2 regions of the Protofrankia sp. BMG5.30 genome follow, and region 1 is predicted to be linked to the other one. Evidence: riboswitches for the same ligand, from Rfam matches in the RefSeq annotation. Region 1 holds a riboswitch; the other holds the start of a gene.

Region 1 (5,400 bases):
GCGGGCGGGACGGACACCGGCGGGCGAGGCCGGCCGAACAGGACACGCGTCACACCCGGGGTGTGTGAAGGGGGAGATCAGATTGGGTGCTTCCGGAGGTTCCGGTGGCTACGTCGGCACCACACGGCATCGGATGGCGGTGGCAGCCATGGGCGGTGGCCTGGCGGTACTGCTGCTCGGAGCCTGTGGCGAAGCGACGGGCACGAGCGTGACAACCGGGTCGACCGGGCCGACCGGATCGGTGACTCTGCCGAGCGGGCTGCCGACATCGCTGCCCACGGGCCTGCCGACGGCCCTGCCGTCCATTTCGGCGTCACTGCCGGGCGGCGGGCAGGTGGCCACGGGCAGGGACGCGTTGAAGGCCGCGAACGTCCCCGAGGACTTCCCGATCCCACCGGGCGCCGAGGTGGAGGCCGGTACGTCCAGGAACAACGAGTCCGTGCTCACCCTGAGCGGTGTCTCCGACAACGCGGTGGCGACCTTCTACCGCCAGGCGCTGCCGGCCGCCGGCTACACGATTACCAGTGACAATCAGATAGCCGGTCTGGCGGCTTCGATCGCCTTCGAGGGCCACGGTCTGAGCGGGACCATCGGAACGGCCGGGATCGGAACGGCCAACGGCACGATACTGACCTTCCGGAAGCAGTAGGCAAAGAAGCAGCGGACAAAGCGACGGGCCCCTGCCGGCAGCAGTGAACAGGCCGGCGGAAACGGACCAGATCCGGCTTTTCAGGCTCACCGGCCCACCAGCCCGATTCCGGCCAGCCCGATGGTTGTGCAACGCCGACTCCCGGTACGGCCGGTGACCCGCCACCGCCCGTACCGTCGCGATCGCCGGACGGCCATCGGGCACCCGCCAGCATTACCCCGGGCGGCCCGGACCTCACTTCGCACCCGAACCGTGTTCCGTACCCGGATGCTATTTCGTGCTCATCAGCGCGTCCAGCATCCCGTGCAGATGGGCCACCGCCCATTCAATGTCGAAGTACTTGTACCGGCCGGCCCGTGACTCGGCCGTGAGAACGCCACAAAGGTGCACTCTGCTGAAGTCCCCGTACGGGAACCTGTACCGTTTCCTGTCGTCCTCGTCGTCGTCCTCGGAGATTCCCAGATACCATTTCTGATACTCGTTGAAGCCATGTTCGGAAATGAACTCGTTCTCCTGCCGCGTCGAGGGCTGGTGCACGCTCCAGTCGTCTCGTTCGTCGAGTACCACGGCACCGTTTTCGATCAGTTTTCTGGCATGCTCGTAGGAACGGCGGCTCAGTCTCACGGACATGATCTCCTCCAGAGCATTCTCGAGGACGAACCGGTGCACGGGGCTGGCCGCGTCAACGGCCCGTTCAGACGGCCGTACCCGGTCTGGCAGCATCGACACCGGTACGCCACCTGACGCCCCCAGGGGGCATCCCGGCCGGCTGAACCACCCCGGCCAGCACGCCACCCCCACAAATGATCATTCTTGCCGTCACCGGCGAGCACCCACTGACGCCCATCGGCCCGGCGCCGGGCCCGGACAGACCGCGGGCCCGTGGAGGCCTTCCTTCCGCCAGGCTTCCGCCAGGCCGCTGGACGGCTCAGGCCGTGGCCGGCGGCGTGGCTGCCGGACCCGGTTGCGGGCCCGCGGCCGCGGCCCTGGCGAGGCGGCGAGCAAGCCTGGCGGTGAAGAACTTCAGGACACCGGCGAGAAGCGCTCCCGTCCCCGGCACGAGCGGGACGAAGCTGCCCTGCCAGACGATCTCGGTACCGCCGTCCACCGGCGCCAGATCCACCGTCGCCAGATAGTCGCGTATCGGCAGCAGACCCGAACGAACCCGGTAGGCGTGCCGACGAGCCGGAAGATACTCAACGATCTCTTCACGGGAGATCAGGGGTGGCCGGCCAACCCGACGCACCGCTCCCACACCGCCCGGCGGGGGTGTGCCCTCCCGTTCCCACCACGATCGCGATATGAGCGGAGCCGCCCACCGCGACCAGCCCGCGCCGTCCGCCAGGAGCTCGAACACCGCTGACGGCGCGGCCGGGGAGAGCTGGGTCACCACGTACACCCGACGCCGGCCGCTCACGACGCCCGCCGCCCGGKCCGTTCGCGCCGGTCAGACCGGTCGACCTGGCCAGGCCACCTGGTTCGTACCACCGCAGCGACCCCGGAAACGATGGCCGGCTGCTCCCATATCCGACGGACGTCCACCACAGCCTCTTACCTTTCACCAAGAACGCGAACTCATCAAGAACATGAGTGTGGGCGCGGATGTGGCTGTCGACACGGCCACGCGGGGCCGAGCCGTGGCCTCGTTCGCGGTCGGCCGCGCCCTGCCCTCAGCCAGACGCATCCCGCCCCATGTGTATCCCCCATGTGTACACGGACGGCTTTTTCCCGCCCACTACAGATGATCAATGGCGGACTGCCACGTCTCACGATGGAGTGCGCGCTCCAGCGGCCGGCGGCGGGCCCAGCCATGTCTTTCCAGGTCGGGGGCCTGCTCGTGATGCGTGACCGGGCCGAGGCACAGCCACGCYACCGGCCGGATACCGTCGGGAATARCCAGCATGTCCTGGACGGCCTGTTCACGGAAGAACGACACCCAGCCGCACCCGAGGCCCTCGGCGGTGGCCGCCAGCCACAGATTCTGGATCGCCAGACATACCGAGTACACCCCCGCGTCCGCAATAGCATGCCGTCCCAGGACGGCGGGCCCGCCGCGCTTCTCGTCATAGGTCACCACGATGGAAAGCGTGGACTCCAGGACACCGTCGATCTTGATCTGGGCGAACCGGGCGGCCCGCTCACCCGTCAGAGTCGCGGCGAAGACCGCGCGTTCCCGTCTGACATGCTCGTAGAAAGCGCGCCGGGTGCGCTGGTTTTCGATCACGATGAAGTCCCACGGCTGACTCAGCCCGACGCTGGGGGCGGCATGCGCCGCGGCGAGCACCCGCTCGAGGACGCCGTCCGGGATCGGTGCCCCGGTGAACTGGGCGCGGACGTCACGCCGCTGATGGATCACGCCGTACAGGTCCACTGGCATGGCAGGCTCCCGCTGTCCGCCACCCGCCCGTCGACGGATGGCACGGATGCGAGGCCGGTCTTCGGACTCTCGGATCAGCACCTGACCGCCCGCCTTCCCGGACCGCGCGGTCCAGTGGCTGCTCCCGGGCCGCGTCCAGCGGACCTCGATCGCGCGGGCGGCACCTGGACGACCACCATCCAGTCCGTCAGCACCCGATCCGTCGGACGTGGCCCGTGCGCGTGGGCGGCGGCTCCCCGATCACCGCGGCGGGCCCGTGCCGGACTCACACCGGCTTCCCGATTCTCCCCGGCCGCCTGGCCGCCCCGAGCGCACCCGACCGGTCATCCGGTRATGCGCCCGAGACCCCAGGCAACCTGGGGCACCTCGCGAACAATGCCACCACGATCATCCCACGGGACGGCCCCGGCCGAAGGCTTGGTGAAGAACGTGAGCAAGCAGCCATCGGCCCCCATGCTTCGGGGGGATCAGGCGTCCGTGAGCACCTTGGCCTCGCACACCTGACCGTCATCCCACCCCGGAATCCGGTCGCCAATAGCGTGAATCACCGCACGTAGGGACGATCGACTCCAGCGGATCGCCTCGTGGATCGCCTCGTCGTCGAACCGGTCCACCTCGACCACCATTGTGACGTCCACCCAGCCCTCGGTGAGGCTCGCGGCGATGTCCGGATCAATGATCCCGTGCAGATCCAGGAGAGCGTCCATCAGCCGATCCACCCGGGCCTCGAACCCGTCCAGGGGCCCGCGGTACACCGCACGCTGAGCGATCAGCACTCTCACTTCGACCACTCCCAGCACGTCGCCCTCTTGAGCTGACCGATGAGGTTCCGTCGGTAGTCCGGGTCCGACGGGGTCGGGTGAACGACCTTCATGTGCTTCTTGTCGCAGGGGCAGAACATCTTGTAGTAACGCTTGGCCCGATCCACGCGCCACCCCTGATCCTCGAACTGCTTGCTTCCCTGGACGCTCKCGCGGAGCCCAACGACGCRCTGACCCGCGCCGCCYCACGGCTTGATTCCGTCATCGAGCGACGGTGACCGCGAGCAGATTCGTCAGCGAGGCACTGGATGAGCTCCACGGAGCGGATCACTTCGACAGCGGTCAGCCCGAGCTCGACGAGTGGCTCCGTCGTCATGCTCTCACCACCGAGTCGCGTAGAACTGGGCGGACCTTTGTCTGGTCCGCCGATGGGCGGGTGGTCGCCTACTACACGATCGCGGCCCATCTCCTGATGCGTGACGACCTGCCGAGGTCGTTAGGCCGTGGAAACCCCGTGCAGATCCCGGCAGTCCTGTTGGCGAAGCTGGCGCTGGACAAGACGCTTCAGGGCCAGGGGCTCGGCGGCCTCCTGCTTGCCGACGCCGTCGGCCGGGTCGTCGAGGCAACCAGGACGGTCGCCGCGCGGTTCATCGTGGTCGACGCGATCGACGAACAGGCGGTCTCCTTCTGCATCAAGTACGGGTTCACCCAGGTGCCCGCCACCAACCGTCTCCTGAAACGGATGAGCGCCGCCGCGGCGCAGATCAGCCGCTGAATCCGGCTCCAGATCGCCGCCTACCGCTCCCGGCGGCACGGACTTCCGCCAGAGAGTGCGTCGGCGTCACCCYCATGCCCACGTCAGCGAGCAGGGCGGACGTCCGCCGGGCGCCCGCGGGGCGTCRCATCGGACGCTGGCGGGTAGCTCGACTGACCTGAGCCAGATGTTGCGGGGCCACCCCGGCCGGTCAGCCGGAAGTGCGCCGCGGGGCCTAAAAGTGCACCAAACGATCTCCGAACCGTCCCGTGGGCCGTCTCCACGGCCTGACCGCGCGGAGTAGGTTGGCCGCCTGAAGGCCACGCGGGCGTGAGAAGGGCCCGGGTGGGGGTAGGCCGCCCGACGCGACTCTGGATCCGCCGGTCCGGTGATGAAGACGGTCTTAACTCACGCTCCGATGTTCTTGTCAGTGCTCGCATGTGTGGGCATGCTTTGAAGGCCCTTCGATGTGACCATCGAAGGGCCTWGGCTGACCCAGGGGAGGTGGGAAGTGACGCAACCCAACGCTTGGCCATACCCCGAGCCGTACGAATGGGCGGACAAACCCGACTCCGCTACCCAGCAGGCGATCGACGAAGCACGCGAGGACCTTGCCGCAGGACGATCGGTCATCTGTACCAGTGATGCCGCGTTCGACGCGCTCCTCCACGAGCTGTCCATGGACCCACACTCGAAGGCAAGCTGACCCCTCGAAAGGGCGCTCACCCTTCGCCCTATTGTCGTGACCGTGCCCACCTTCGAGCCGGTTGCCCGCTTCCTCGCGGAGTTCCATCGACTCTCCCCCGCGCAGCGGGCCGCGTTCCTGCGTGCCGTCGCGCTGTTCCGTGAAGGGCTGACT
Region 2 (4,609 bases), on a different contig from region 1:
GTGCTCGCCGCGATCCAGCGGGCCTACGTCGCCGAGCCGCCGCCCTGACCGGCCACCCGGTCACCCGGTCAACGGCCCTGCGCACGCATCCCGGCCAGCCAGGCGCCCGTGGAGCGCCGGGTACCGCGTAGCGTCAGGCCCCAAGGACCAGGAGCGGATCCACAGCGTTCTGTCCCGCACATATCCCATATCTCACCGTGATGAGAGGACTCCACACCCGTGGCGACCTACGCACTGCCCGACCTGCCCTACGACTACGCCGCTCTCGAGCCGTCGATCAGCGGCGAGATCCTGGAACTGCACCACGACAAGCACCACGCCGCCTACGTCGCCGGCGCCAACACCACCCTCGACAAGCTCGCCGAAGCCCGTGACAAGGGCGACTTCGCCGCCATCGTCGGCCTGGAGAAGACGCTCGCGTTCAACGTCTCCGGTCACGTCCTGCACTCGCTCTACTGGCAGAACCTCTCCCCCGACGGCGGCGACAAGCCCGACGGCGCCCTCGCCGACGCCGTCGCCAACGACTTCGGCTCGTTCGACGCGTTCAAGGCCCAGCTCACCGCCGCCACCAGCACGATCCAGGGCTCCGGCTGGGGTGTGCTGTCCTACGAGCCCGTCGCCGACCGGCTCCTGATCGAGCAGGTCTACGACCACCAGGGCAACGTCGGCATCGGCAGCACCCCGCTGCTGGTCTTCGACGCCTGGGAGCACGCCTTCTACCTCCAGTACAAGAACGTCAAGGCCGACTACGTCACCGCCCTGTGGAACATCGTCAACTGGGCCGACGTCGCGGCCCGCTACACCGCGGCCCGGCAGTCCCGCCAGGGCTGACCCGGCCGTGGCCGGCCGGCTGGTGACCACCGCTGCCGGCCGGCAGCGTCCCGGGCCGCGGGCCACCGCACGGGCCGCCTCATCGGTACCGCCYGGCGCCTGCCGCCACCGGTACCGATGAGGCCGCGCAACCTGGGGGCTGACGAGGCGGCCAGGGCCGCGAAAAACGCACCACCGTCAGGCCGCGTCGCTGTACCGCGACGCGGCCTTCGTGCGGTTCTGGTGCGCGCGCACGGTGTCGCTGTCCGGCAGCGCGGTGCCGGCCGTCCTGCTGCCGATACTCGTCTTCCAGACCAGCGGATCCGCGGCGTGGACGGCGGCGCTCACCGCCGTGGAGGCACTGCCCTACCTGCTGTTCGGGCTGGTCGCCGGCGCCCTCGCCGACCGGGTCGACCGCCGGCGGCTGATGGTCGGCTGCGATCTCGCGAACGCCGCGCTGCTGGCCTCGGTCCCGCTGGCCGACATGCTCGGTGTCGTCTGGCCGGCGGTGGCCGGGCTGCTGGCAGGGTCTCCGCATCCGGCGGACCGGGCCCTGGCGATCAGTCCGCGGGCAAACGCATCAGGAGCTTTCGCAGCCCTGATCGCGACGGGCCTGTCACCCCGAGAGGCAGGCGCTCAGCCCGTCGGGGGCACCGGCGCCGACGGATGCGCTTCCTCGTCGAAGCCGTCCGGGTGCGCGATGCCGTTGTGCGCGAGAGCGGGGGCGGGATGGACGCCGTCCAGCAGATCGACAATGCTGCTGTCACTGAGGGTGTAGCGGATGACACGTCCGTCCCGGTGCGGGGAGACGACGGCGTGGTAGCGGAGAATACGTAACGCCTGCGAGACCGCTGTGTCGTTCATGCCCACTCCGGCCGCCAGGTCGGAGACGGAGATCGGGCCGGCGTGACGGACCGCGAGCAGGATCGCGAGGCGTCCCGGGTCCGCGAGGATCGCGAACCGTGCCGCCCAGTGCTGGATGCGGGCCCGGTCCGCCACCGCGCCCGCGGCATCGCAGGCCCGGTCGCCGTCGATCACCTTGGCCGACCGGCCCGGCGCGATGCGGTGCATGGATCTCATACTCCCATCGACGGCCGCCACCCACGCCTCGCCCCGCGCGGCCCTGCCACCTGACCTGCCACCTGGCTGGTCATCCGTTCAATGGCTGGTCATCTGCTCAGATGTCAATTCTTGCAGGTGTTTGCTCTGGATGGGTAGCCTGATCCGGCCGTGGCGTTCGGGAAGCCGGTGGAGTACCGGCGCGGCCCTCGCCACTGTGATCGGGAAGTCTTCGGCCCTGTCCGCGGCGCAGCGGAGGTCACTGGGCYTCACATGCCTGGGAAGGCCGGCCGAAGGCGCGGACCCGTCAGCCAGGAGACCGGCCACGGCACCGGAAAGACCCATTCCACGAGGTGCTGGAGAGGCGGTCGGTGTACGTGGTGCCCGCACGTGCCGTCATGCGTACTGTCAGAATCTGTAGTACCGCCAGAAGCTGTGCCGCCAGCATTCCCGGCGGACCGCGGGCGCGGCGCCGACATCGCCGGTGGCAGCCTGATCGCCAGCGACAGCCGGATCGCCGGTGGCAGCCGGCCGTGCTGCTCGGCATCGCGGCCCTGGTCGCTTTCCTGGCCGGATGCGGCGACGGCGCCCGCTCGGCAGGGAGCGTGGCAGCCGACGACCGGGGCTGCATCAGCCGGTTCAGCCCGGACGTCGACTACTTCCCGGTCAAGTCCACGTTCACCCACGCCAGAAACGTGACGATCACCTACCACGGAAGTTACGAGATCCTGACGGTCAACCAGCCGTACCCGGGCGGGAAACCGGAGTCCTACGTACTCGTGCGGTGCGGTGCGCCGGCACCGGCGCTCACCGGTGCGCTGGCGGACGCGCCGCGGGTCGAGGTGCCGATCCGCAGCCTGTACTCGGCGTCCACCACCCATCTGCCGCTGCTGACCGACCTCGGCCGGGCCGAGGTCCTGACCGGGGTGGCGAACGCGGCGAGCGTCGTCGACGCCGGGATCCGCGGGCGGATCGCCGACGGGAAGGTCGTCGAGTACGCCGGTGGCGGGCAGATCGACGTGGAGAAGGTCGTCACCGCCCAGCCGGACGTGCTGATGACGGGCGGCACGGACACACCGCAGTACCCGGCGATCCGCAGGGCCGGCGGCACCGTCCTGGCGAACGCCGAATGGCTGGAGGGTGATCCGCTGGGACGGGCCGAATGGATCAAGGTGATGGCCGCGCTCACCGGCGACGAGGAGAAGGCCGCGAAGGTCTTCGAGCAGATCACCACGGACTACACCGCGATCGCGGCCCGGGCAAGGGCCGCCGGCGGGCCGCCGGTGCGGGTCCTGCCCGGGTCGATGTACCAGGGCACCTGGTACATGCCCGCGGGCGGCAGCTACGTCGGCAAACTCCTCGCGGACGCCGGGGCCGTCTACCCGTGGGCCGACAGCCGGGACACCGGCAGCCTGGAGCTGAGCTTCGAGGCGGTGTACGCCAGGGGCGGGGACGCCCCGGTCTGGCTCACCGACGGCGAGTGGACGACGATCGGCGAGGCGGTCGCGGCCGACTCCCGCTACGGCACCCTCGCCGCCGTCCGCGGCGGGCGGGTGTGGTCGAACACCCTCGCCATCGGGCCCGGCGGCGGCAACGACTACTGGGAACGCGGTGTCACCCGCCCCGACCTGGTTCTCGGCGACCTCGTCGCGATCCTGCACCCGGACGCCGTGCCAGGGCACCGTTTCGCCTTCTACCGGCAGCTGCCCGCATGACCACGGCAGCCACCCGCACGAACGACACGGCAACGACGGCTGCGGCCACAACGACGGCCACAATGACGGGGGCCACAATGACGGCGGCCACGGCAGCGCCGCCCGTGCTCGGCCCACCGGCGTTCGGCCTGCCCCGGCAGACGCTTCCCCCGTCCGCGCGGCCCGGCGGCGACGCGCCGGACAGAGACGCGGACGGGGGCACCGCCGGGCGGCGCGGGCGACGGCGGGCCGGCGTGCTCGCCGGGCTTGCCACCGCCACCCTGGTGATGTTCGTGCTCGCGGTCGCCGTGGGGTCGGTCGCGGTCCCCCTGAGCGAGACCGCGCGGGTGCTGGTGGGAGCCGAACCGCACGATCCGCGCTGGACGGTCGTGATCGCCCAGGTCCGGCTCCCCCGCGCCGTCACCGCGGCGCTCGCGGGCGCGGCGCTGGGCGCGGCGGGACTGCAGATGCAGACGCTCTTCCGCAACCCGCTGGCCGACCCCTACTCGCTGGGGGTCAGCGCGGGCGCGAGCCTCGGGGTGGCTCTCGTCGTCGCCGGTGTCGGCGGCTCCGGGGCGACGTTCACCGCGGGCGCGGCGGGCACCGGACGGGCCGGGGTGATCGTCGCCGGCGCGGCCGGCGCGGCGGTGGTCCTCGTCGCCGTCCTCACCCTGGCCCGCTGGGTCCGTTCGGTCGTCACCCTGCTCGTCATCGGGGTGGTGCTCGGCGCCGCGGTCAGCTCGCTGGTCAGCCTGCTGCTGACCTGGACCTCCCCGCAGCGGGCCATCCAGTACTGGACGTGGTCGCTGGGAAGTTTCTCGGGCACCTCCACCGACGACCTGATGGTGTTCGCCCCGACGATCGGCCTGGGGCTGGCCGCCGGCATGGCCTCGGTGAAGCCGCTCAACGCCCTGCTGCTCGGGGAGAACTACGCCCGCACGGCAGGCGTACGGGTACGGTGGGTACGCACCGTCACGCTGATGGGCACCTCGGTGCTCGCCGGCACCGTGACCGCGTTCTGCGGGCCGGTCGCCTTCCTGGGGATC

What was found. Region 1 has a riboswitch for cobalamin ahead of bluB (5,6-dimethylbenzimidazole synthase). Riboswitches for the same ligand answer to the same signal wherever they lie in the genome.
Region 2: another riboswitch for cobalamin. It lies ahead of BL254_RS15395 (ABC transporter substrate-binding protein); the one in region 1 lies ahead of bluB (5,6-dimethylbenzimidazole synthase).

The regions. Positions count from the first base shown of each region.
Region 1 is NZ_MOME01000004.1:85,974-91,373, forward strand. It holds gene BL254_RS01095 (hypothetical protein) at 149-649, shown strand; gene BL254_RS01100 (hypothetical protein) at 920-1,372, opposite strand; gene BL254_RS01105 (SRPBCC family protein) at 1,578-2,066, opposite strand; gene bluB (5,6-dimethylbenzimidazole synthase) at 2,385-3,020, opposite strand; cobalamin riboswitch at 3,082-3,310, opposite strand; gene BL254_RS01115 (hypothetical protein) at 3,494-3,808, opposite strand; gene BL254_RS26710 (hypothetical protein) at 3,805-3,954, opposite strand; gene BL254_RS01120 (GNAT family N-acetyltransferase) at 4,062-4,562, shown strand; gene BL254_RS01125 (hypothetical protein) at 5,053-5,247, shown strand; gene BL254_RS28050 (hypothetical protein) at 5,290-5,400, shown strand, end outside.
Region 2 is NZ_MOME01000025.1:109,514-114,122, forward strand. It holds gene BL254_RS15375 (hypothetical protein) at 1-48, shown strand, start outside; gene BL254_RS15380 (superoxide dismutase) at 220-831, shown strand; partial or broken gene BL254_RS28445 (MFS transporter) at 1,067-1,243, shown strand; gene BL254_RS15390 (helix-turn-helix transcriptional regulator) at 1,447-1,881, opposite strand; cobalamin riboswitch at 2,006-2,212, shown strand; gene BL254_RS15395 (ABC transporter substrate-binding protein) at 2,403-3,584, shown strand; gene BL254_RS15400 (iron ABC transporter permease) at 3,647-4,609, shown strand, end outside.